Regions from separate parts of the Paenibacillus sp. MAH-35 genome, predicted to be linked through region 2. Evidence: predicted binding sites of a transcription regulator. Region 2 holds the regulator's gene; the other holds the start of a gene.
The links. Region 2 encodes LexA, which represses DNA repair genes until DNA is damaged. Its sites were predicted from a motif close to CGAACATATGTTCG; they were not measured.
Positions count from the first base shown of each region.

Region 1: a site for LexA is predicted at 3,673-3,686, ahead of AC3Y2E_RS14745 (YhjD family protein). Genes of this name have one in related genera too.

Region 1 is NZ_JBYUPU010000011.1:154,735-166,474, forward strand. It holds gene AC3Y2E_RS14730 (arsenic transporter) at 3-1,307, opposite strand; gene yqeK (bis(5'-nucleosyl)-tetraphosphatase (symmetrical) YqeK) at 1,675-2,328, shown strand; gene AC3Y2E_RS14740 (YolD-like family protein) at 2,617-2,952, opposite strand; gene AC3Y2E_RS14745 (YhjD family protein) at 3,072-3,479, opposite strand; gene AC3Y2E_RS14750 (SOS response-associated peptidase) at 4,063-4,746, shown strand; gene AC3Y2E_RS14755 (extracellular solute-binding protein) at 5,487-7,049, opposite strand; gene AC3Y2E_RS14760 (DUF4962 domain-containing protein) at 7,185-9,530, opposite strand; gene AC3Y2E_RS14765 (heparinase II/III domain-containing protein) at 9,538-11,694, opposite strand; gene AC3Y2E_RS14770 (SDR family NAD(P)-dependent oxidoreductase) at 11,691-11,740, opposite strand, start outside.
Region 2 is NZ_JBYUPU010000030.1:21,059-32,798, reverse strand. It holds gene metH (methionine synthase) at 1-2,734, opposite strand, end outside; gene AC3Y2E_RS24730 (HAD family hydrolase) at 2,959-3,756, opposite strand; gene AC3Y2E_RS24725 (hypothetical protein) at 3,782-4,297, opposite strand; gene AC3Y2E_RS24720 (DUF896 domain-containing protein) at 4,314-4,520, opposite strand; gene AC3Y2E_RS24715 (LysM peptidoglycan-binding domain-containing protein) at 4,750-5,136, opposite strand; gene AC3Y2E_RS24710 (hypothetical protein) at 5,247-8,201, opposite strand; gene AC3Y2E_RS24705 (extracellular solute-binding protein) at 8,394-9,785, opposite strand; gene lexA (transcriptional repressor LexA) at 10,134-10,757, shown strand; gene AC3Y2E_RS24695 (hypothetical protein) at 10,951-11,740, opposite strand, start outside.

The DNA.
Region 1 (11,740 bases), on a different contig from region 2:
CCTCACCCCCCACCCAACACCCGAAGCCAAACATACAATCCCCCGAGAGTAATGAGCAGAGTAGGCAGCGTCAGCACGACGCCGATTTTAAAATAGTACCCCCACGTGATGCGAACGCCTTTCCGCGCCAAAATGTGCAGCCACAGCAACGTCGCAAGGGAGCCGATCGGGGTCATTTTCGGGCCGAGGTCGGTGCCGATGACGTTAGCGTAGATAAGCGCTTCGCGAAGGAGCCCTTCGGTGGACGTGCCGTCAATCGCCAAAGCGCCGATCATAACGGTCGGCAAATTGTTCATAATGGACGATAACACCGCCGCAATCATTCCCATGCCCACGGTAGCCGCCAGCAAGCCGGATGCGGCGAGCTGCTCCAGCACGCCGGCCAGCAGATCGGTAAGTCCCGCGTTGCGCAAGCCGTAGACGACGACGTACATCCCGATGGAAAATATAACGATTGACCAAGGCGCTTCCAGCAGCACTTTTTTGGACTGAACGACCGGACTGCCGCGGGAAGCCAGCAAAAACAGCAAAGCGACCGCCCCCGCGATAAACGATACCGGCACAACGACCCACTCGCTAAGCAAATAAGCAACGAGCAGTACGCCGAGAATGGCCCAGGAAATACGGAACAGCCGCTTATCCTTAACGGCCGCTGCCGGCTGCTTTAAGTCTGCGGTGTCGTAATGCGCGGGGACGTTTCTGCGAAACACGATATACAGCACCGCTACGCTGGCCGCCAAAGAAAAGAAGTTCGGAACCACCATCCGCGACGCGTATTCGACGAACCCGATCCCGAAATAATCGGCGGACACGATATTGGTCAAGTTGCTGATAATAAACGGCAGCGACGTCGTATCGGCGATAAAACCGCTGGCCATGACAAAAGGCAAAATCCGCGCTTCCTCCAGCCGCAGCGCCCGAACTTGGGCAAGCACGATCGGCGTTAAGATAAGCGCCGCTCCATCGTTGGCGAAAAACGCCGATACCCCCGCCCCCAGTAAAATGATGTACACGAACATGCGTCTGCCGTTCCCTCCGGCAAGCCGGGCCATATGAAGCGCCGCCCATTCGAAAAATCCGATCTCGTCCAGGATGACCGAGATCACGATCAGCGCGACAAACGTCAGCGTCGCGTTCCAAACGATGCCGGCCACGGTCGCCACATCGTGCAAGCCGACCACCCCGGCAAGCAGCGCCAGCAGCGCCCCGCCCGACGCGGACCAGCCGATACCGAGATTCCGCGGCTGCCAGATGACGAAGGTCATCGTCAGAATAAAAATAAGGATAGCCAATACCGTTGTTGCCACTTGTGCCGATTCCCCCCGAAGCCGATTAACGGCATCCGGCGCCATACGTCTTAGACCGCGCGTTGCAATCGCTGCATGGCGAACCGTTCATAGCGTCCGCCCTTCCCTTCGCATTGTCCTTTCTCCCCGTACAGCCAAAGCACTCATCATGGGTTGCCGCCGATAACAGCCCGCTTCCAAAGTCCTGGTCCGCCACTTTCGCCCCGCATAACGCCGCTTTCTTGCCCGAACGCCATGTTTCCACTTTCTCTACTATAAGGCCGAAAGGGTAACGGGAGCAAAAGGTTTTTAACGGCGGCCGGGGCAGCGAATCGGTTGTATGGTAAACTGGGATAAAACAATATCTCTGGAAGGAGTTTGAACACCCTTGCATCCTTTTTTTGAAACGGAAGCCCGTACCTTTCAGCACAGCGGCGATACGGCAGCGGACGTACGCCGGTTTCTCGAATCGCACGGCTGCCCCAAGACGGCGGAGCACAGCATCATGGTTGGCGCCGAAGCCCGCTCTCTCGCGATGCGGTTCGGCGCGGACCCGGACGCGGCGGAAACCGCCGGCTGGCTGCACGATAGCAGCGCCATCTATCCGAGCGCCGAACGGGCTGTCGTGGCCCGCAATCTCGGCATCGAAGTGCTCCCGGAAGAAGAGGCGTTCCCGATGATCATCCACCAGAAGCTGTCCGTTGCCGTAGCCCGGGATCTGTTCGGGATAACCCGGCAGGACGTGCTCGATGCGATCGGCTGCCATACGACCTTGCGAGCCCCTTCCACGCTGCTGGACCGGATCGTCTTCGTCGCCGATAAAATCTCGTGGGATCAGGCGGGAACCCCGCCGTATCTGGCCGAGCTGAACGCCCAGCTCGAAGAGTCGCTGGAGCATGGAGCGATGGCGTATATCGGCTACCTGTGGTCGCAAAAGGATAAGCTTAAAGTCGTCCACCCTTGGCTGGCGGACGCTTACCGGGATTTGCCGGCCGTCATCGCCCGGCAAGAGGTGACGCTGCCCCTGCGGAACAGCCGCTAGCGTCATTCTTGCCAACACCCGGCCGCTCCCTGTTCCGGATACCATGTACCTGAACTTCGGCACACCGGCAGAGCGGGAGCGGCTTTTTCTAGCATCCAGCAGCCACCTGCCCGCCCAACCGGCCCTTGCCGGGAGAATGCGACCGCGCTTCAGTCAGCCAGCGGCGCTGCTGTTCGACAGACTCGGGCGGGCCGCTGTTCCGCCCAGCCCTGCCGAGCTGCAAGCTGCCCCGAGCGGACTTGCAAAGCCTCAATTCCTAAGTCTGCGGCCTGAACCCGCCCAGTCCTCTTACCCCCGTGTAACGTTGACGATATCCGCAAACTGGATCGAGACAGTCTCTCCAGCGCAGGCTACTTTCACCCGACGCAGCGTAAAGTCGATTTTGACCACTCTCCCTTGGACGGTTTCGTCCCGGACGGGATCGAAGACGCAGATGACGACATCCGTCTGCCGTTCCGTCGACTCCAGCAGCAGCAGCGCGTATTGTTCCAGCGCCTGGTCGTCCAGCAGAGGGCGTTGCCGATGCCCGGTCTCCTTCTGCTTGGCCGCAAACTGCGCCTTATGTTCCGGCAGCATCATACGTGATGATTCGAACAGACCATTCCCTTCCAGTTTCTTCCCCATGTTGTCATTCCCCCAATCTTGTCCTGCCAGCCATTCGCCTATTCCGCCGCAGCCGCGGGAGGGTCGTTCGTACCCGGGACGCCGGCGTACCGTTACAAGGAGCCAACTTCCCGCCATCATCACTGAGCCAGATCGAGCTCCAAATAAACGCTCAGCTTGCGCTCTACCTCCGATTTGACGAGCCCCCACAGCATCGAGCATTTGCGGTGGTAGCCCCTGCACATAAAATCCGCCTCGAGCTGCTCCTTCGCCCGCCGCTGATCGTAAATCCGGATTCCCCGGCTTTTCAGCTTGCCGCGAAGGGCGGCCATTTCGCCGCTTACCCGATCCTGCACTTTTCTTAAGCTTTTGATATACAGCAACGGCATCTTCAGCTCGAGCGTATCGAGCGTCCGGATATCGCGCTCCAGCACATCGAGCACGACCGGCAGCAGCATGTAATCGAGCACCCATTGCAGCTCTTCCTGCGTCTCCAGCGGGGTCCGCTTGATTCCGTCCGGCATGTGCATCGTCCCACCTTCACCCATTCGAACATCCCCTTTTTTAGAAAAGCTTCTAAGCCGACTAAGCGACTATGTGACTAAGCGAAGCCTTCTCTACGACGAACTCTGCACAAGTGGGAGCTTTCTTGCAAGCGGTAACCGTTCAACTCGGCTAAAATCGTATACTTCCAGCCTCACAAATAAGAACAAACGTTCCCTTACTAGTATATACAATAAGCGAACATATATTCCTGTTTCAAGAGGGAAAATTTTGATGCGCGCCAACTTCGTCCGGCTCCGGCCGCTCCCGGCATACGGGAGGCTAACTGGAAGATGCGGTTTGAAAAGCGTACAATGGAGGTAAGAGCAGCAGCTCCACAAGCCTTTTCTACGATAAAGGCCCTACGTAAAGGGGGGCCTGATATACCGAAATTCGCGCTTTCATGCCGTTTTCATCCGTCAAGCTAGAGCGTAACCCCTTTCGCCAAAATCCGAACGCCGCATCGGTTCCCTTGTTCCACTCGTTCGTTTGATGCAACTGGATTATTGAATGATGGGAGAATCCCCCAAGTAACATTCCCGGATTCGTCATAGATGCGAACAAACTTTCCCGTAAGGAGGACTATCCATGTGCGGCAGATACACAATTACGGTCACGCTTGAGGAACTGCTGATGCGGTATCAGATCGATCCGTTTTTCCCGCTGTACCACCGTCCGAAATATAACGTAGCCCCGGGCCAAATGGTGGTTGCCGTTATTAACGACGGGGCGAGCAACCGGATCGGGGAATTGAAATGGGGGCTCGTGCCGGAATGGTCGAAGGACGAAGCGGCAGGGTTCAAAATGATCAACGCCCGCGCCGAAACCGTAGCGGAGAAGCCGGCTTACCGGACCGCCTTCGAGCGCAGACGGTGCCTTATCCCGGCGGACGGCTTTTACGAGTGGAAAAAAAAGCAGGACGGCGGCAAACAGCCGATGCGCATTACGATGAAGGACGAATCGCTCTTCTCGATGGCCGGCCTGTACGAGTCGTGGACAACCCCGGACGGACGCAAAGTCAGCACATGCACGGTCATTACGACGACCCCCAACCGGCTGATGGCGGACATTCACGACCGGATGCCGGTCATCGTCCCGCCGGAGCAGGAGGCAATCTGGCTGGACCGCAGCATGCGCCAAACGTCCCTGCTGCTCGGTCTGCTGCGGCCTTATCCGGCCGAGCAGATGACGGCCTACCCGGTCGCCGCCGGCGTCGGCAATGTCAGAAACGACAGTCCCGAATGTATACGCAGGCTCACCATCGACGATTAGGGCCGGCCCAGGCCGAGGCCCCGGGTGGAGCGAATCGCCTCCCGTAGCCGGCAGCAAAAACCCGTTCCTGCCCAGAAGGCTGCTACTCAGGACCCTGCGTAGTAACCCCGGAAACAGGATCTTCCTAAAAATAGCGGCAGGAAAAACCGTCTACGCGTGTGAGCCCGGAACAAAATAGGAGTCTTTGGCGAGGCTGTCGATTCATTGTGGACAACCAAGTGGAAAGGGAAAAGATTACCTTCTGGCGAGTTTTGTCTGGAATCCCCTACCTTACAATCCTTATTCAATCAAGGGATTCCGGACAACCTGTTTGAGCAGAAGAAGGTAACTTTTCACTTGGAACGGTCTTGCTAACATTTCTACACAATGAATCGACAGTCTCTTTGGCACCTTCTATTTTCGGCCTTTTCGACAAACGGAAACGAATAGAAGCGGTTTGCACCCCTTATTTCCACCAACTGATGGGAGATGCACCCTTTTCGCTGACCCGATCAGTAAAGGGAATCCTTTTCCCCTTCACCACGGTAAATATACATCGATCTATGCACGGAAAAGAGGGGGGCCAAAAGTGTCCGCGTGACAGAGGCGTCCCAATATCCGAGCAAAAGGACCCCAAATTCCACGTAAGGTGGAGACTGAGGTCCTTTTTCTTGAGGGAATCGGTTCTGGATGAGGCTCAAAAAAACGATTAATGACTTTGGGGACATCCCTTCCGAAGAAAGCCGCGCCCGCGTCCGGCCTTACCGCCGCGGCATCGTGATTCCTTCTTTTTTGTTGAACTTGTCGGTCGCTTCCTTGATAACCTCGTTGCCGCCCTTCGATTTCCACTCCTCGATTACCTTCGGCCAGTCGGAGATCGGCTCTTTGCCGTACACCATTTTGACCATGTGGGTGAGCAGAAGCGGTGGCGCGGTGTCGGAATTAGGCGAAACGTCCGGATTTTTCGTAAGCGACTCCAGACGCGGTTCGAATGTGATGCCGTCGCGCCCTTCCTTGGCGAGAACCGTATCGTAAATCTGAATCAGCTTTTTGCCTTCGGGCGTCAGCTCCAGCGAGCCTTTGTTGTACGTCGTATCCTGAACCATCCACAGAAACGCCTGTCTGTACCGCTCTTCGTCGACAGCCGTCGGATCGGTCGGCGACGTATAGACGATTTTGCCGTTCTCCGTCTTGTACGTCTCGCCTTCAACGCCAAACGTGAAAAACTTCTCCGCCTCGTCCGAGATCATCCAGTCGAAAAACTTCACGATGCCTTCGGCGTTTTTCACATCTTTTTTGATAAAATACGAGCGGGTGACCGATCCGTACAAATAATGGCCGCCCTTGCCGTCAGTTCCGGTCGGGGAAGGGATAATTTCCAGCTTCGCCTCGGGAACGCTCGCCTTCAATTGCGCTTCCCATTGCAGCAGCTCGTTGGCATTCATCGTCCACATGCCCGCTTTACCGGCCAGGATTGTGTTTTTGAACGTCGTCGGGTTGATCGTCGCGAACTCCTTGTTAATCAAGCCCTCATCGTACATCGTCTTGTAGACGCCGAGCGCCTTCTGCATATTGTCCGAGTCGAAAAACTTCGGAACGACCTGGTCGCCCTGCTTCTCGAACATCGACAAATACGGATACACATCATACGCTCCAAAAAACGTATCGGCGTATTTGAAATCTTGACGGCCCATATACGGATTCTCGACGCCCAGCTTCTTGAACGCACGCAGCATATCGAGCGTTTCCTCCACTGTCTTCGGCGCCTTCAGCCCGGCTTTATCGAGCAAATCTTGGCGAACCCAGGTCGCTCTCCGCGAAGGATTGGACAAATATTCCGGAATCGCGTAAATTTTGCCCTGATACGACACTTGATCCCAAGCGTCCTTCGGAATTTTCTTCAGCAGATTTTGCCCGTGCTTCTTCAGCAGGTCGTCCAGCGGCATAAAGACGCCCGCCTGCACCGAGCCGGCCATTTCTTTGCCGTTGACGCCTCCGCTGCCCTGCATCACGTCCGCAACGTCGCCGGTGGCGAACATTTGCACCATCTTCTGCTCATATTCCTTATGCGGCACGAGCACGATGTTCAGATCGGTATTCGTTTTTTCTTCCAGCCGCTTGACCCACTTGTCTTCGTTCAGATTCGGGGACTTCTCCACATAGTTAAAAGCCAGCGTCCGCAGCGCGATCGAAAACTTCGTCTTTTCTCCCGGGCCGGCTGCCTGGCCGTCCTTGCCGGAATTCCCGTCCTCTTTCGTACCGCAGCCGACTAAGGTGCCAAGGGCAAGCGTGCTCACCAAGCTCACTTTAAACCATTTGTTCATGATACCCCTCTTCCCTTTTCGCTATATTGAAAACGCTTTATCGTAGTTCTAGCCCTATCTTATCGCCGGATGCGGATTTCAACAATGGAGTGGCTTTATGTCGGTTTGTCATTTTTTCAGATTTACCCGTCACGCCTAATACGATTTGGCGATTTCAATACGCTGCGTCCTGCCGTCCTCCGTGAAATACAAGTGAACCCCGTGATCCTGATCGTCCATAAAAAACGAGACGTATTTGGCGTCCCCCTTCTTCATCGGGACGAGCAGCGCGGCAATGCGGTGGCTGGACGCCTTCCGGGTCGAGGCCGTCAAATGCCAGTGAAGCGGCAGCCCTTCGATCTCCGCCGGGTCAACGTCCGTGAACGCGTTATGCTGCGACAGCTTCAGCTCTCCCGACGAGCAATAGACAAACCGGCCGGCAAGCTCCGCCTGTTCTCCGTTAACCCGGAACGACTGGCCTTTGATCGTCATCGGATGCAGCGTGTGGAACAGCCAATCGACGGAAGCCGGCTGCTCCAGATCGACGTGATCGACAATCACGAAATACGACTGCCCTACGAAATAAATTTCACGGACATACGATTTTAAATACGGCACCAGCTGCTTGTAAGCGGCGGTCGCATCGGATCGGACGAAGCTGCAGTCTCCGGTATCGCACACTTCGAGCACCGTTCCGGAGGCCGCCATGTTCAGCACCTTATCGGGTCCCGCATATTGGCCCTGCCCGTCGATCAGGATGACGTTTTTGGAGCGGGTCTGTCTGCGCCATTGAAGGTGCATCGTGCTGCCGAAGGCGACGTAATGCCCGCTCTCGATCGCCAGCGGTTCGCCGAACGCATGCAGCAGAAAAGCGTTCTGATCGCCGTGGCTGTGGCTGATCGAGCCGTAGCGGCTGCTCTTCGTCAGCAGCATGATATGCTCCTGCGGATCGTCCATACGGCGGTGCATCGCCACCCAGCCGACGTCCTTGAACCATTTGACCGCTTCAATGCCGGCAGGCGCCACAGGCTCGACAAGCGGATAATCGTGAAGATACGTCATCTCGTCGAAACGGAAATCCCACCAGCCGTAATTGTAAAATTTACTGTCCGCATCAGGATTAAGACGTTTTACTTGCTCATAATACCATTGGTAGCGTCCGTCCCCCGTGACTCCGGCAAACTGGCGGACATTAAACCCCGTCTTCAGGCTGGGCGGGTCGCCGAGCGTAGACTGATCCGCGAAGCTGGCGCGCCTTACGTCCGGCGGAAACACATACAGCGGAAAATCTCCGGTTCGCCGGAAAAAGGGCCGGCGGTACAAATCGATTCCGGTGTAAGACCGCAGCAGATTCATCGCTTCGGTGACGAACGCCATGCCGGTCGTCCAGTACATCGGCCCCTCGGCCCAGCCTCCGTCCGCGCCGCCCCAAGGCGAATACAGGCAGGCGAAATATTCGATCGCGTAGTCGAGCCACTGCTCGGCCTTCGGCTCTTCCCCTAGCAGCGCCATGCAGCAAGGAACCAGCACCGACGACAGCGAGCGGACGGCATGGCTGTCGTACGGCACCTGATGAATTTTCGACCGCTCGATCACGTGGTAGGCGACCTGCTCGGTACGGCGGAACAAGCTGCGGCGCACTGCCGCCCGCTCCGCCTCGTTCAGCTCCCCGTGCAGCCAGTCGTAGCCCCAGGCAAGCGCGCCGGCGGTGCGGAAAGCCGCTTCGTCGTTATAGTCCCGGCTCGTCGCTCCCTCCGTATTCCAAGACGCCACATGCAGCAGCCACCGCTTCGCCTGTCCGATCCGTTCGCGATCTTCGAGCACGATGCCGGCGACGCTTAAGTGACGGACCGCATACAAGCACTCCTGGCAATCGATGTACATCCGGCGCCATAGATGGGCCACCCGCTTGTTGTCCGGATATGGTGCAGGCTCCGGGATGAGCGGCCGGTTCGTCCAGGGGAGTACCGATTTCTCCATAAACTCGCCCCAGCCGTACGCGGACTCGTCTTTTCGCACCGCATCGCGGAACGGCGCAAGCGAATCGGCTTGCAGCCACAAGCGGGGGTGCCCCCCGCCCGCCGCAGGGTAACGGGTGCCGCGTCCCGGCAGCGGCGTCTCCGGCAGCCCTGCCGGCACTTCAAACGAACGGACCCGGCTCCATTCCGTCCGCCGCCCGGCACCCGTATTCGCCGCAGCGCCGATCCCGGCGGCACAGCCGTCCGCCGTCTCCTCCCCGATCAGCAGGGCGTAACGCCAGTAGTAGGTACCCGGGGCAAGCGGCCGATCGGGGGTGAAGTAGTTATATGGAACGGGCTCGTATACGTCCGTTCGCTCCGCCTCGAAGCCCGGCGAAGACGACAGCTGCAGCACGTACCGGTCGTCGGACTCCGCCGCCGGCATCCAGGTGAAGCGCGGCGGATTTTCCAGCAGTATCGTCCGCTCGTTCGGTTCATACAGGACGGTTAATATGCCGCTGTTCGGCTCGTACAGCTTCGTCATTTCCGGATCACGCTCCTCGGGTTGGCTCTGCCAAACGTAAACCTGCCTGCTTCGTAAAATGAACGGTCCTCCGCACACCGTTACCGTCGGCGATATCCAGCGCGGCACCTCCAGCCGTTCCTTCGCGGAAATGAAGCGACAACGGCTCTGCACCGTCCCGGTACACCGCGATGAACCTGGCCGAGCGCCCGCGCTGCCGATGAAGCAGACCTGCCCCCGGCCTGCTCGGATCGACGGATACGCCCGGCGTGCGAATCAACTTAGCCTCGGAGCCGGGAAACAGCACCATCGCCGCCGTCACCTGCTCCTCCGTTCCTTCCACCGTCATCCGCCATAAGCAGGTATCTTGTCCGGGCAGGACCGGCTTATGGCTGCGTACCTCCCGAATGTAAGAGTAACCGCCGCCGGCGCCCAATACCACACCCTCAGCGCCTGTATCGATGCCGTCCGCCCACGCTTCCGGAGAACCGGCGGGCGCCATAACTCCGATTCCGTGCATCCACCAGTCGATCTCCGCCTCTTCCCCGGTCTGTACCTCGAACCAGTCGAGCAGCCATTCCCCGGTCAGCAGCAGATGACGGTCGAGCACCGTACCCGCGTAAGCCTGATCCGAGCGGAGCCAGACGTAAGCCCTGTCCGCCCCCTCTTCAAATCCGACGCATTCGCCTTCATGCGGCGCTTGCGACTGTCCGCCGATCGACACCGTGTTATGGCTCGCCGTTTCCGCATACCAGCCTTTCCGCAATGGCGAGCCGTACGGCACCACTCCCATATCCGGGGCGACGGCGCCGCTCTTGTGCATAAGCGATACGTGCAGCTTGTCGTAATGGCCGTGCGAGCCGCCGTGCGGACCGAAATCGGCCAGAAGGGACAGCTTGCTCCCCGGACGGCGCAGCACGACGAAACCCGAGTCGGCAAGCAGCAGCGAACGGCGCTGATTATAGTCGTCAGCCGGCGGAATCCCGGAGCGGGCGCGGGCTCCTCCTTCCAAGCCATCCACCGCTCCCTGATCCATACGATAAGGCGTCGGCGTCCAATCGCCCGTTCCGTACACCACGGCCTCCAGTCCGGTCCGCACCGGCCCGCCGTACAGCTGTCTGTAAGCTTCGGCAAGAATCGGCGTATACCGGGCATGCCCGTACCGGGTCAGCCCGGTCTCGAATACTTCGGCGATCTCCCGGGCGTAGGGCACCCGCGCGTAAGGGCCGTCGTGCAGCGCAGGCAGCTCGCCGAGATCGTTCGCCAGCCCGGCTAGCACGTCCAGCATCCCTTCGAAGCACTGACCGTCCGCTCCCCGGACCGCGTACAAATCGACGCCAAGCCGTTCCGCCATCTCCGCTGTAATGAAATACGCCCGCAGTACAAAAATGTGGTAATACGTGCTGCCCTCGAATTCGAACTGATCCGGCTTTACGCCGATCGTCAGATGATGGAGCAGTCCGCCTTCGCCGTCAACGAGCGCCAGCAGCTTTTCCTTCTCGCCGCGGGCGGCATATACGCAGGCTAGCGCCGCGTTTAGCCAAGCCGTGTAGTTATTTTCCGGATTGCGCTTTTCATGAATCAAGACGTGCCGGTACTGCTCCATACTGCTTTCCAGCAAGCCGAGAAACGTCTCCATCGCCGCAGCATCCGCTTCTTCCCAATCGGCAGCACCCTCGTCGCGCAGCAGCAAATACCCCCGGATTAGCGTCGTCGCCCAGATCGCCTCCGTCAGCGCCTGATGAAAGGCTCGCCCTTTCAGCATCCAGGGCTGGGCGTCCGGATGGACCGGATAATGCGGAAACTGCGCGGCATAACCGGCAATCAGCTTCCGGCCGAGCGCGGCATATGCCTCATCGCCGGTTCCCGCATAAACAGACGCTGCCTGAAGCGCATACCGTGCCAGCGCCTGGTGCTTGAACACGAGCCAGGCGCCGCGGTAAGGCTCGCCCGACAGCCGGCAGCCGTGAGGGCAAACGTACGACAGCGCATCCGCCTCGGCCGGATCGAATAGCAGCTCGGTATGATGCTCCGGGCACACGTATTGGTGCCACCACCCGCCCGGCTCATGAGGGATCGCCAGCGCCTGCTCCGGCAGCGAATCCAGCTCGCGGCGCAGCAGTTCGCAGGCCGGCTGACCCCATATGCTCCCTCGCACCTTTTCCCGGATTCGTGTCGTCTTCATCGCATGAACATGCCTCCGTTTACTTCGACAGTTTCTCCGGTCAGGT
Region 2 (11,740 bases):
GGTGGCCGAGCAGCGTCTGCATATTCACATACGGGTAAATATAGTCGATCGGATAATCCCTCAGTACGTGCCGGTCCAGATCCGGCGGAATGTATACCGGCACATCCTGCGACACGGACGATTTCGCAGCGCGAGTCAGCTTGACGTCTTCAGCCGCTTTCCCCGACTCCATCACGACCGAATCCATGCTGTCCCGCAGCTCCTGAATCAGCTTCTGGCGCTGCTCGGTATCGCTCAGCTTGTTGGCGATATCGAGACCGTCCATCGCGTCCTTCGCGTACAGCACCACGCCGTCGTACTCCGGTGCGATCCGCGTCTTCGTGAACTTGCGGGTCAGCGCCGCTCCTCCGACCAGAATCGGCACCTCGATGCCCGCCGCGCGAAGGTCCTGAGCCGTAATGACCATCTGCTGCGCCGATTTGACGAGCAGCCCCGACAGTCCGATCGCGTCCGGCTTCTCTCTCCGGTACGCTTCGATCAACTGCTCGGGCGGTACCTTGATCCCGAGGTTGATGATCTGGTAGCCGTTGTTCGAGAGGATAATCTCGACGAGGTTTTTGCCGATGTCGTGCACGTCGCCCTTGACCGTGGCGAGCAAAATCTTTCCTTTCACCGCGCTCTCGGAACGCTCCATGAATTGTTCCAGGTAAGCGACGGACGCTTTCATCACCTCGGCGCTCTGCAGCACTTCCGCGACGATCAGCTCGTTGTTGTTGAACAAACGGCCGACCTCTTCCATCCCTTTCATCAGCGGTCCGTTAATGATCTCAAGCGGCGCATACTTCTTCAGCGCTTCCTCCAGATCGGGGATCAGACCTTCCTTCGTTCCTTCCACCACGTAAGAGCCGAGACGTTCTTCCAGCGACAGGTTGGAGATTTTTTCGCTTTTCTCCACCTTTTTCTCCCGGAAATGCGCGACAAACTCCGCCAGCGTCTCATCAGTCGTATTGTAGATCAGATTTTCCGCCAGGCGCCGCTCTTCCTCGGGAATCGAAGCGTATCTCTCGAGCTTCTCGGTGTTGACGATCGCATAGTCGAGACCGGCCTTCGTACAATGGTACAAATAAACGGCATTAAGCACTTCGCGTCCCGCATCCGGAAGACCAAACGAAATATTGCTCAATCCGAGAATCGTCTTACATTCGGGATACTTCTCCTTGATCAGCTTGATGCCTTCAATCGTCTCCACGGCAGAACCGATATACTGCGGGTCCCCGGAACCGACCGGAAACATGTTCGGGTCGAAAATAATATCGTGAGGCTTCAGCCCGTAACGGTTCGTCAACAGATCGAAAGCGCGGTCCGCCACTTCCAGCTTGGCCTGCCGGGTTACGGCCTGACCGCGTTCGTCGATCAGGATCATAACGACGGCAGCCCCGTACTTATGAATGAGCGGAACGATGCTCTGGAACTTCGACTCCCCATCCTCCAGGTTAATCGAATTGATGATTGCCTTACCTTGCGAATACTTGAGACCCAGCTCGATGATGTGATCGTAAGTCGAGTCGATCATAAGCGGAGCTTTAACTTTCTTCACGACGAACTGCAGGAAGTTCTCCATCGCATACGCTTCGTCGATATCCGTATCCTGCAAGTTGATGTCGATGACGTGCGCCCCGTTTTTCACTTGGGCGCGAGCGATTTCGGAGCCTTCCTCGAACTTGCCTTCTTTTATTAAACGTTTGAACTTCCGCGATCCGGAAATGTTCGTGCGCTCCCCGACCATGATCGGCCGATTTTCGTCTTCCAGGTATACCGTCTCGATGCCGGAGACAGCCGCCGGATGATTGCCGTACGTGGTGCGCGGTTGGATGGCGCTCATCGTCTCGGCGATCGCCCGGATATGGTCCGGCGTCGTTCCGCAGCAGCCGCCGGCGATATTGATCCAGCCCTGCTCCGCAAAATCGCCGAGCTTCTTCGCCAGCGAAGCCGGCGACTCATGGTAATGCCCGTTCTCGTCCGGCAAGCCGGCGTTCGGGTAACAGCTTACCGCCGTGCCCGCAATCCCCGACAGCGTCCGGATATGGTCTTTCATAAATTCCGGTCCCGTGGCGCAGTTCAGTCCGACCGACACCGGATTCAGGTGCTCGAGCGAGATGTAAAACGACTCGATATTTTGACCGGCCAGCGTCGTTCCCATCGGCTCGATCGTACCGGAGATCATAATCGGCAGCTCGATGCCTGTCGTTTCGAACGCTTGGCGAATCCCGATGCTGCCCGCCTTTACGTTCAGCGTATCCTGCGACGTCTCCAGCAGCAGGGCGTCCACACCCGCTTCAATAAGCGCAACCGCCTGCTCGTAATAGCTTTCTATCAAACCTTCGAACGTAACGCCGCCGGTAACGGACAACGTCTTCGTCGTCGGACCCATCGCACCTGCCACATACCGCGGCCACTCCGGCGTCGAATATTTATTGGCCGCTTCCACCGCCAGCTTCGCAGCCGCGAGATTGAGCTCGCGCGAACGCTCGGGAATGTCGTACTCGGCCAGGACGACGCTCGTCGTGCCGAACGTGTTCGTTTCCAAAATGTCCGCGCCCGCTTCCAGATACGCTTCGTGAATTTTGGAGATAACATCCGGACGTGTAACCGACAATATCTCGTTGCAGCCTTCCAACTCTTCCCCGCCGAAATCGGCAGCGGTCAAGTTTTCCTGCTGCAGCATCGTCCCCATCGCGCCGTCCAGTATTAATATTTTATGCTTGAGCCGTTCCGCCAAAGCTTGTTTGTGCATACGCCCACTCCTTATCTGTACCGTACATACCTGATAGTCTACCAGATGCCGCACGTTTTCGGAAGAGATATATCCATAGGTTTCTTATCGGAATTAAAGTGCTTATCCGAAATGTACGAAATCCGCCGTTCTTTATGGCCCATCCTATCACAAAGGAACCCGCCGCTCTCTTGCGAGAAAGCAACGGGCCTGTCTATTGCGCTTATGCATATGCCGGCGATGGATCAGCCGCGCAGTTCCTCCAGTACGTTGCGGATGCCGTACAGGCTGTCGATCTCGTAAGCAGGAATAATGTCGTCGTTACGCTCCACATGATGGCGGTTGATCCAGACCGACTTCATGCCGACCCCGTTCGCTCCCAAAATGTCCGTAGTCAGCTTGTCGCCGACCATGATGCCTTCTTCCGGACGAATCCCCAGCCGTTCCATCGCATGACGGAAGATCGAAGCGGCCGGCTTGCCTTCGCCGAACGCCCCGGAAATGACGATATGATCGAAATAGCCGGCGAGCTCCGGCACCCCGGCGAGCTTCTCCTTCTGCAGGTCGGGAGAACCGTTCGTGAGCAGCAGCAGCTTGTACTTGCCTTTCAGCTCATCGAGATAGGCGAACGTCTCTTCGTATACGATCGGCCGCGCTCTTCTCTCCTCGGCGAACTTGTCCCCGAGCTTGCAGCCGAATTCCGGGTCGTCAATTCCGAGCGACTTCAGACCGCCCGTCCAGGCGGCCGCCCGGTATCCCGGAGCGAGCTGCTCCAGCTTGCGGAATTGTTCTTGTTCGCCTTCGGTGAAGTTGGCCCATAACCCTTCAAACGGGTTGATCCCGATTCGTTTCGTGAACGGAAACGTTTCGTACGATTCGTATAAAGCGCGAGCGCACTTCCGGACCTCTTCCTCCAGACGGGCCGGATCTACCGGGTGTACGTTGGCCGCCGCCTCGCACGTCGCCTGGAACGCTTCCTTGACGCTCCGGTCGTCCCACAATAATGTGTCGTCCAAATCAAACAATACCGCTTTGATCCCCACGTGTGCTCTCTCCCCTGTATATCGCTTAAGCCGCTTCTTCTTTATAAGATATGCCGTTAGTCTCCGCAAACTTTCTAAGCCGGGCCGACAGCGCCGGTATGTCGTACAAACTTTGGAACTTGGACAGCACCCATCTGGTTTTCTTGCCTTTCATCTGGATCGCGATGCTGCCGCGCTGAACGGAGATCTCCTCGATCTCGTCCGCTCCGAAAAACTTCTCGATGCCGAGCCGGCGTGTGGACAGTTTGTTTCTGCCAACCTTTACATAAGGTCTGCGCAAAAAGTACATAACGCCCAGCACCAAATACCCGAGTACCGTTATCCAATAAAACGATTGCGTCTCGGCCAACGTGGAGGAAACTACGGCGAAGAACAGGGAGCAGGCGACGAGAAGCGCCGGCAAAAACCAGCTTCTTCCTTTGAACACGTCCATCTGCTCCTGGTCCGCCGCTACCGAGATAGGCTGAGCGCCCGTCTTCTTCCGCCGCTGATTCAGCTGTTTGCTGTTTTTCTCTACCATCCGCTCCCACTTACGGGACATGACTGAATCCTCCGTTCTAATGACGCTTTTTATCGGTTTCGTTCGGTTGATCCCCATCAACGAATTCAATCGAATCGAGCTGCGCCCGAAGCGACGTCTTAAACGCTTCGATATAACGCTTGCGCAGCTCGGCGCGTTCCTGAACTTCGTTTTCGGTCAGTCCGACGGTGTTCGCCTTTTTCGCCAGTTCATTAATGCGGGCGATCATTTGTTCGGTTACCATACGCGTGTTCGTCCTCCTCGTGTCGGTTATCTCTTACTTTGACATGCGCAGGATACGGTTGTCAAGAAAACCGGGACGAAACGGCAAATAACCCGGAGCGTGCAGCTCCGGGCGTAATAGATCGATTGGATATTAGGGGAGAAGCATGAAGCGTAAACAGTCGTTGGGCCAGAATACCAGCCGGACAGCAATAACGCATAGTATACGAACAGAACAAAGCCCGGCATCGTTACTTCGGCAATTGAAGAACTTGGCCTGGAATCAGCGTCGATGAGGTCATCCCGTTCGCCGTCTTCACTTTCCGTATATAATCGCGGATGTCTTCCCCTTGCCGGACATGCTGACCGGCGATCGACCACAAGGTATCTCCCGGTACGACGGTGACTTCTTCCTTAATCTGAATGGCGGCAGCCTGCACTTCATTGTTCCCCGGCCATTCCAGGAATAACGCTCCGAGACCGAAGCAAGCAAGCATAACAAGCGCGGCGGCAGCCATGCGCAACCGGGTGCCGGAGGATGCTTTCTTCTTGTTCGCATCGCTGTCCGGATTTGCCCAGATCGATTTATAAGAACCTTGGTGCAGCACAGTACGGTGGAAAGTGGTAGACGACATCATCGAAATGACCCCCCAAACATTTGTTCTGTTCTCAAATTAACACGAACACACATTCGTGTCAACAAGAATTTCGAACAAGTGTTCGTAGTTCATGTTCGCACTTCGTTCCCCTATTCCTCGTATTCCGCGAACAGATCGATGGTCGCATACGCGTCCGCCGGCAATCCCGGCGAAACGCCGTTCAGGCGGATTCCGATAGTATCTCCTTCCTCGAACGCCGCATCCGGAGCGAACAGGACCGCGCCCGGCTTCAGCGCCGGAGAAGGACTGGCCAGGCCGCCGATCCAGAGCGCCCCGTTTTTCCATACCTCAAATACGAACGAGCCGGCCGCACTAGACGAATGAAACAAGACGATGTATCGCAGCAGCTTGCCGTCGCCGGGCATAACGTACGTCTGGGAAGGATGTCCCCCCTCTCTCTGGAAGGCAGCGCCCGGGCTCGCTGTCGCCAACTGACCGATATAATAGTGGAGCGTTCGCTTCTCTTTATCCGCCTTGATCCAGCGCGTTCCGTCCCAGACGACGATCCGGTTCAAGCTTTCGTCGAAATAGGCGAAGCCGGGCTCGTTCTGGAACGCTGCCGGAGCCGGACGGCTCGCCGTCGGTCCTCTGCGTCTTGCCATCAGCGTGCTTTCCGAGACATGATGGCTTTTCAGCATCGCGTAAAATTCAGGGGCGACCGGTGTTCCGATCCCTGCGTAATAATCGATGATTTCTTTCGACAGCGCCGTGTTCAGATGGTTGTGCAGCAGCTTATGGTTCACATCGATAAAATCGTACCGCGCCACCAGGTCCGGCCGGCTCGTTCCATCCAGAACGGGCGCGTGAATCGTACAATGGAGAAAGGAGACGCCGTGGTCAACCGACGTCGAGTACAGCAATTTGCCGTCGTCGACCGCGTCGGCCTTCAGATGGCAGTTGTCGAACACGATCCGCCCCCGCATCCGGCCGCCTTCATAAGCATCCAGACAATTGACGGTGCACCCGCTGAAGGACACGTCCGCGACGCTGCCTTTAAAGTGGCCGAAGAAATCTCCGCAGTTTACAAATTCGAGCTTCGGATACAGCGCGTACGAGTCCTCATAGGCGGCGGTCGCGAGCGCGTTTAACAAAAAGTTGACATGGGTCGTCGACTGTGAGGTTTGAGCCGGAACTTTCTCCGACTGAATATTAACAAACGACATGCGGCAGTTCGGGGTGACACGGCTTGCGTCGTATCCGCCCGGCTTGCCCAGATGGAAGCTGAGCGGATTCGGAATTTCCAGCATACGGACGCCCTTCTCCCGGCCGACGACGGTCACGTCTCTGAACTCGATCGATTGCGGGAAAAACAGCCTTTCGGAGGTGGACGATATTTTGGAGAAAGCGGCAATTTTCATAATCCGGCATATGCCGGTCGGGTTCGGAATGCCGGTATAGTCGAACACGAAGTCTTCGATCTTAATCGAGCGGCCGTATCCGATCGGATATTTATAATTGAAATTGGCCGGAACGCAATGGAGCGCGACCGCTTCCGCCGGTCCGTTCGTGACGATCAGCCTGCACTTGGTGAGCCGGATGCTGCCGTCCCACTTGGCGCCATAATCGACGCGAAAATCGATGAACCGGCTGCCGAACCGTTTCGTATTCTCGATAAACAAATCTCCGCCGCCGGTCAGCGTAAAGCCGCGATACCCGATCTCCGAGTCTTTCACGTACAAGTTCCAGCAGTGGAAATGAACGTCCACCCGGTTCAGGCGGCAGCCTTCGATGCTGAAATTTTTGAACAGGTTCGTGCCGAAGACGCCCCAATGAACCATCCCGCCTTCAGACGTGACGTTGCGGAACGTCGCGTTCAGCACCCTCGCTCCGCCGATCCCGTACGTGCCGGCGGGCACGTCGCGATCCGTCCCTTCGCGGTCCTGCTCCCACGGAATGAGTCTCACGTTCTCCAGCGTAACGTCGAACACATAGTTGAAATAATAAAATCCGATTCGCGGATCAAGCGACGTATCGCTCACCCCCTCCTCCAGCCCGACCCACTGGTTGCGGATGATCGTACGGCTGCGCCGGACCAGAATTCCGTTGTGCAAATAAGCGCCGCCCGCCCCGGGACTGTTGCCCGACATGTAAAAGGTGCCTCCGTCGAGGATCAGGTAGTTATCGTCGCACGGGTATGCGACCAGGCTCGTATAATTGTTGAAGGTCCAGGCAATGTCCCCGATCAGTCGCCCGTGCTCCTCGACATAGAAGAACTCTTCTTTGTTCCAGCCATTGTGATTGTATCCTTGTCTCACCCCGATTTTGTCGTTGCTGTCGGTAATGAACACAAGACAGTTCTTATAGGGAGCCAGCTCCGGGACAAATGTCGTGCCAGGCTTCATTTTGTCTAGAAATGAAGCTTTCTCCGCCGCGTCGAACTGGATATTCACCGTGCTTTTGCGGCTCGTCACCCGGAACCGGGGATTTGATTTGGAGTTCATCCCTTCGTCGATATGAAACTTTGTGTGACCCCAGTTTACATTCGTCTGCACGATAATATCGTTTGTCGCTTTGATCCAGTACTCGCCTGTCAGGTTCTGCACGGGCAAATCACGGGCGTTCGCATATGCATGCGTCCGCTTGATCTGAACCCCGTCGTCGTTAACCCCGTCCCCGACCGCGCCGAACTGCTTGTAGTTCACGCTGTCCTCCGCAAGCAGGATCGCCTGCAGCTCTCCGCTCAGATTCACGACACTGCCCAAGTCTTCCGGCAGGATGCCCGGCTTGACGATGTAGTCCGCGCCGCCGCCGTCCCCCGGCTCGTAATACCCGGCAGTCCGGACGATCATCCCCTCTCTGAGCATCGTCTCGCTTTTCATCTTGGCTATGTTCTCCACATAACGGAAGCGGAACATCGCAAACGGAAAATTCCCCATATCCGGACCGAACCCGTACGTGGCCAAATTTACCGAATCGCCCATAACTCCCTCCTTGATGAACGACTGTCCCGCTACCGCAACACCGGCTCCTCCAAGGGCCGCAAGCAAGCTCCTTCTGGAGATCCGTTTAGGCGGCCGCGCATGTTCTCCGTTCCGTTCTACCATCCCTGTTCCCTCCTCGAATCGATCGTTATCCAGCTCCGACGGAGTGCCTGGTCCCAAGCCGTTCATTCCCGGTTGCCGCAAGCAGGCCGATCGCCGCTACTAGTCCCATTTCCTCATGTGCCGATTCGCCCGCTAACCGGTTATGCCGCCTAATCGGCACCGCCGAATCGTAACTTCGTCATCCCGTGCCTTTTACCCGGGAACTTGCCCTTCCCGCTCCGATAACGCTTCGGCCATACGCTCGCACAGCTCGCGCTCGTCGATCAGATCGGCCCAATAAGCCCGCACATGCTTGAAAATATGCGAATACGACAGCGCCGGGATGCCGAGCGAGGCGTGCGTCCGGTACGAAAACATCATTTCCCGGTACATCGAATATCGGCCGGGCACTGCAAACGCCTTCTTATTCGGGGACGAATCCGCTCCCCAGTGGCTCGGGATGCTGAGCGTGTGGCTGCCGATGTACTGCTGGCCCGGCAGCGACGTGAGGAAGTCGGCAAGCAGCATCGCTTCCTCCGGATGCCCGGTTTGCTTGAGCACTCCCACGCCTTGAGAGATCATCAAAGTGATCGGCTCGTTCATGTAAGGAAGCGGAGACACGTCGTATTCCAGACCGGGAGACTCCTGCCAATCGTTCATTCCCATATAGCTGTTGATGACCATCGACAGCCGGCCTTCCTGAAACATCGCATTGATCTCCCGGTTGTTCTCCGATAAGAACATCGGGAAAAAATCGCGGTTGCTGATGATACTTTTGCACAGTCTCGCCGCGTCCATCAGACGGGAGTGCCGGAGCGATTCCGGGCTGCGGCCTTCCTGCCGGAGATCTTCCCCCGCCTGGAGCCAGAAGAGCGGCCAGCGGTTTTCATTCAGCAAATAAAAGGCGAATCCGAATCTCCCGTTCCCGTTCGTAAGCTCGATGGCGTTGCGGACCAGGTCGTCCCAGGTCCAGCTGCCGTCCGGCTCGGCCAAGCCCCGTTCGCGGAAATGCCGCTTATTGTAACAAAGCACGATCGGGGAAAAGATGATCGGGTACACATAATGCATCCCGCCGTCCTTGAACAGTCCCGAAAGGAACGGGTAGATCTCCCGCTTCTCCGGCAAAGGGGCGAACAGGGGAAGATGACCACTCTCTTTCATCCGCTGAAATTGAAGGTGGTTGATGACGATCGCATCGAATTCCGCCAGCTTCCGCTGGTCGCCCGGTCCGCCGAGATCCGATACAAACGGCACAAACTCAAGCTCGATCCAAGGATAGCGCTTACAAAAAAGCTCGGCGAGTCCGGATAATTTCATGTTGACCTCATCCGTACGGTTAATCCCGACGGTCAGACGAACCGTCTCCCGCTTCGCCAGCACCCGGCTGCCAACCCGCGGGATCTTCTCGATCCAGCCTTCCGCATTCAGTATGTCCAGCCCTTTGCGCACCGACTTGTTGCTTAATCTGAACATCTTCGCCTGCTCAAGCTCCGAAGGCAAGTAGTCGCCGGTTGCATACTTTCCTTCCAGAATGTCTGCTCGCAGCGTCTGTACCATATGATCCAGCTGTTTCTGAAATTGCTCATGCGTCGGTTTTTTCTTCAATCACCGGTCCTCCTTTGCTGCACCGTATATCTCCCCCTACATCGGCCTTATCCCATCCGGAACACCTCCTCTCCTTCTGCGGTCGGATCTGATGTATATAACAACTACAATAACATACATTACAGAATGCTATAATTGTTATATTTTTCTTGATTTCATTATAAAATGGCCCAATATAGGAGTCAACGATATCATGTACACTACAAACGAATACTTTATATACATCAGAACGACATGTTACCGGATGGTTGAATTGTTCAAGACCTATACTCGAACTTATGTTTGTACGAACTCGAGTTCTGTGGTATAATTTACCCATATAAAATGTCCGTAATGGGAGTGATGATCGTGAGCAAGGTTTCCAATCGCCAACAAGCGATACTGGAATTTATCAAGAACGAAGTACGCGATAAAGGCTACCCGCCTTCCGTAAGGGAAATCGGCGAAGCCGTCGGGCTTGCGTCCAGCTCTACCGTACACGGTCATTTGGACCGGCTCGAGAAGAAAGGTTACATCCGCAGAGACCCGACCAAGCCTAGAGCGATCGAGGTGCTCAGCGCCCATGACGAATCCGCCTCCGTATTTTCCTTCTCGATTGCGCGTGTACCGGTAGTCGGCAAAGTAACGGCAGGTATGCCGATTACGGCAACCGAGAATATCGAAGAGTATTTCCCGCTTCCGAGTCATTTCGTCGGCGACCACAGCGTATTCATGCTTCGCGTCGTCGGAGAAAGTATGATCGAAGCCGGCATTCACCATAACGACTACGTTATCGTTAAGCAGCAGCCGACCGCGAACAACGGCGATATCGTCGTCGCCATGACCGAAGATGACGAAGCGACCGTCAAGACGTTTTACAAGGAGCGCGACCATATTCGGCTCCAGCCGGAGAATCCGTCTATGGACCCGATTCGTCTCCGCAACGTAACGATCCTGGGGAAAGTAATCGGATTGTTCCGCGACATTCACTAAGTCTCATGTTGGCTCGCCCCTCTTACGGGACGAGCCATAATCCGTACGCCAAGAGAGCCCTGCCGGATATCCGGTCAGGGCTCTGGCTGTCTAATCGCACTGACAGCTGTCTTGCGCACCTTGTATTTCGTGATACATGCGCTGTCCGGCCGCAGCCAGATCCCCACGACCGGCTCGCTCGGGGTAGCGGGGATCAGTGTACTTTCAAGATCGCATAGCCATGGCCGGCAGTAATACTGAAGGTAATGCCGTCGCTGTCTACTATATCGTTATGAAGCGTAAAGTTTACGTGATCGATCACAGATACGGTTTTCCCTATATGTTCGGGGAGCTTGAGATTCGCTCCGGTAACGGGGACGTGGTAATCGATGTACACATATGTATCTTTGTCGTCTTGAACTACGCTTAGATTGGTGGCTTGCCCCGCCTCAACCGGCGACAAGTAGTTCCGGTATCCCATGAACGTTTTGTAGTCCCCGGCATTTAAGATCAGTCCGCTCATCGCGATCGGATAGCTTTTCCTCGTGCTGCGCATATCCCAGCCTCTCGATGTTTGAGCCGCCCGATCGGCGTTTTTGCTGTTCGTTTTGTCGACGATATATCCCATTGTAAAACCGACCTTCCCCAACCCGCTGCCGTCCCGCAGCCAGTCGACATATCGGTTGGGAGGCTTGGCCGGGTCAGCATAATCGGATGGGCCATATACGAGATTCATACTGTAACCGGTCATATCCACTATATTTTGAAAATCCTGCCCGCTTTTGATCTTCACATCCGGCATATAACGGCTGAGCGTATGACCGGACAAACTCATCGGCATCGACTGCAGAAAGCCGCAGTCCATGACTTGCAGCTTCTGCAAAGCCTTGAAGTTATGGGAGATATGACAGCGGCCGCCCTTCCTGAACGTATACACGATCGAGAGCCGAACAGCCCCCGCTACCGAATCGTTCACATAACTCACTCCCGGATGGGATTGCGCG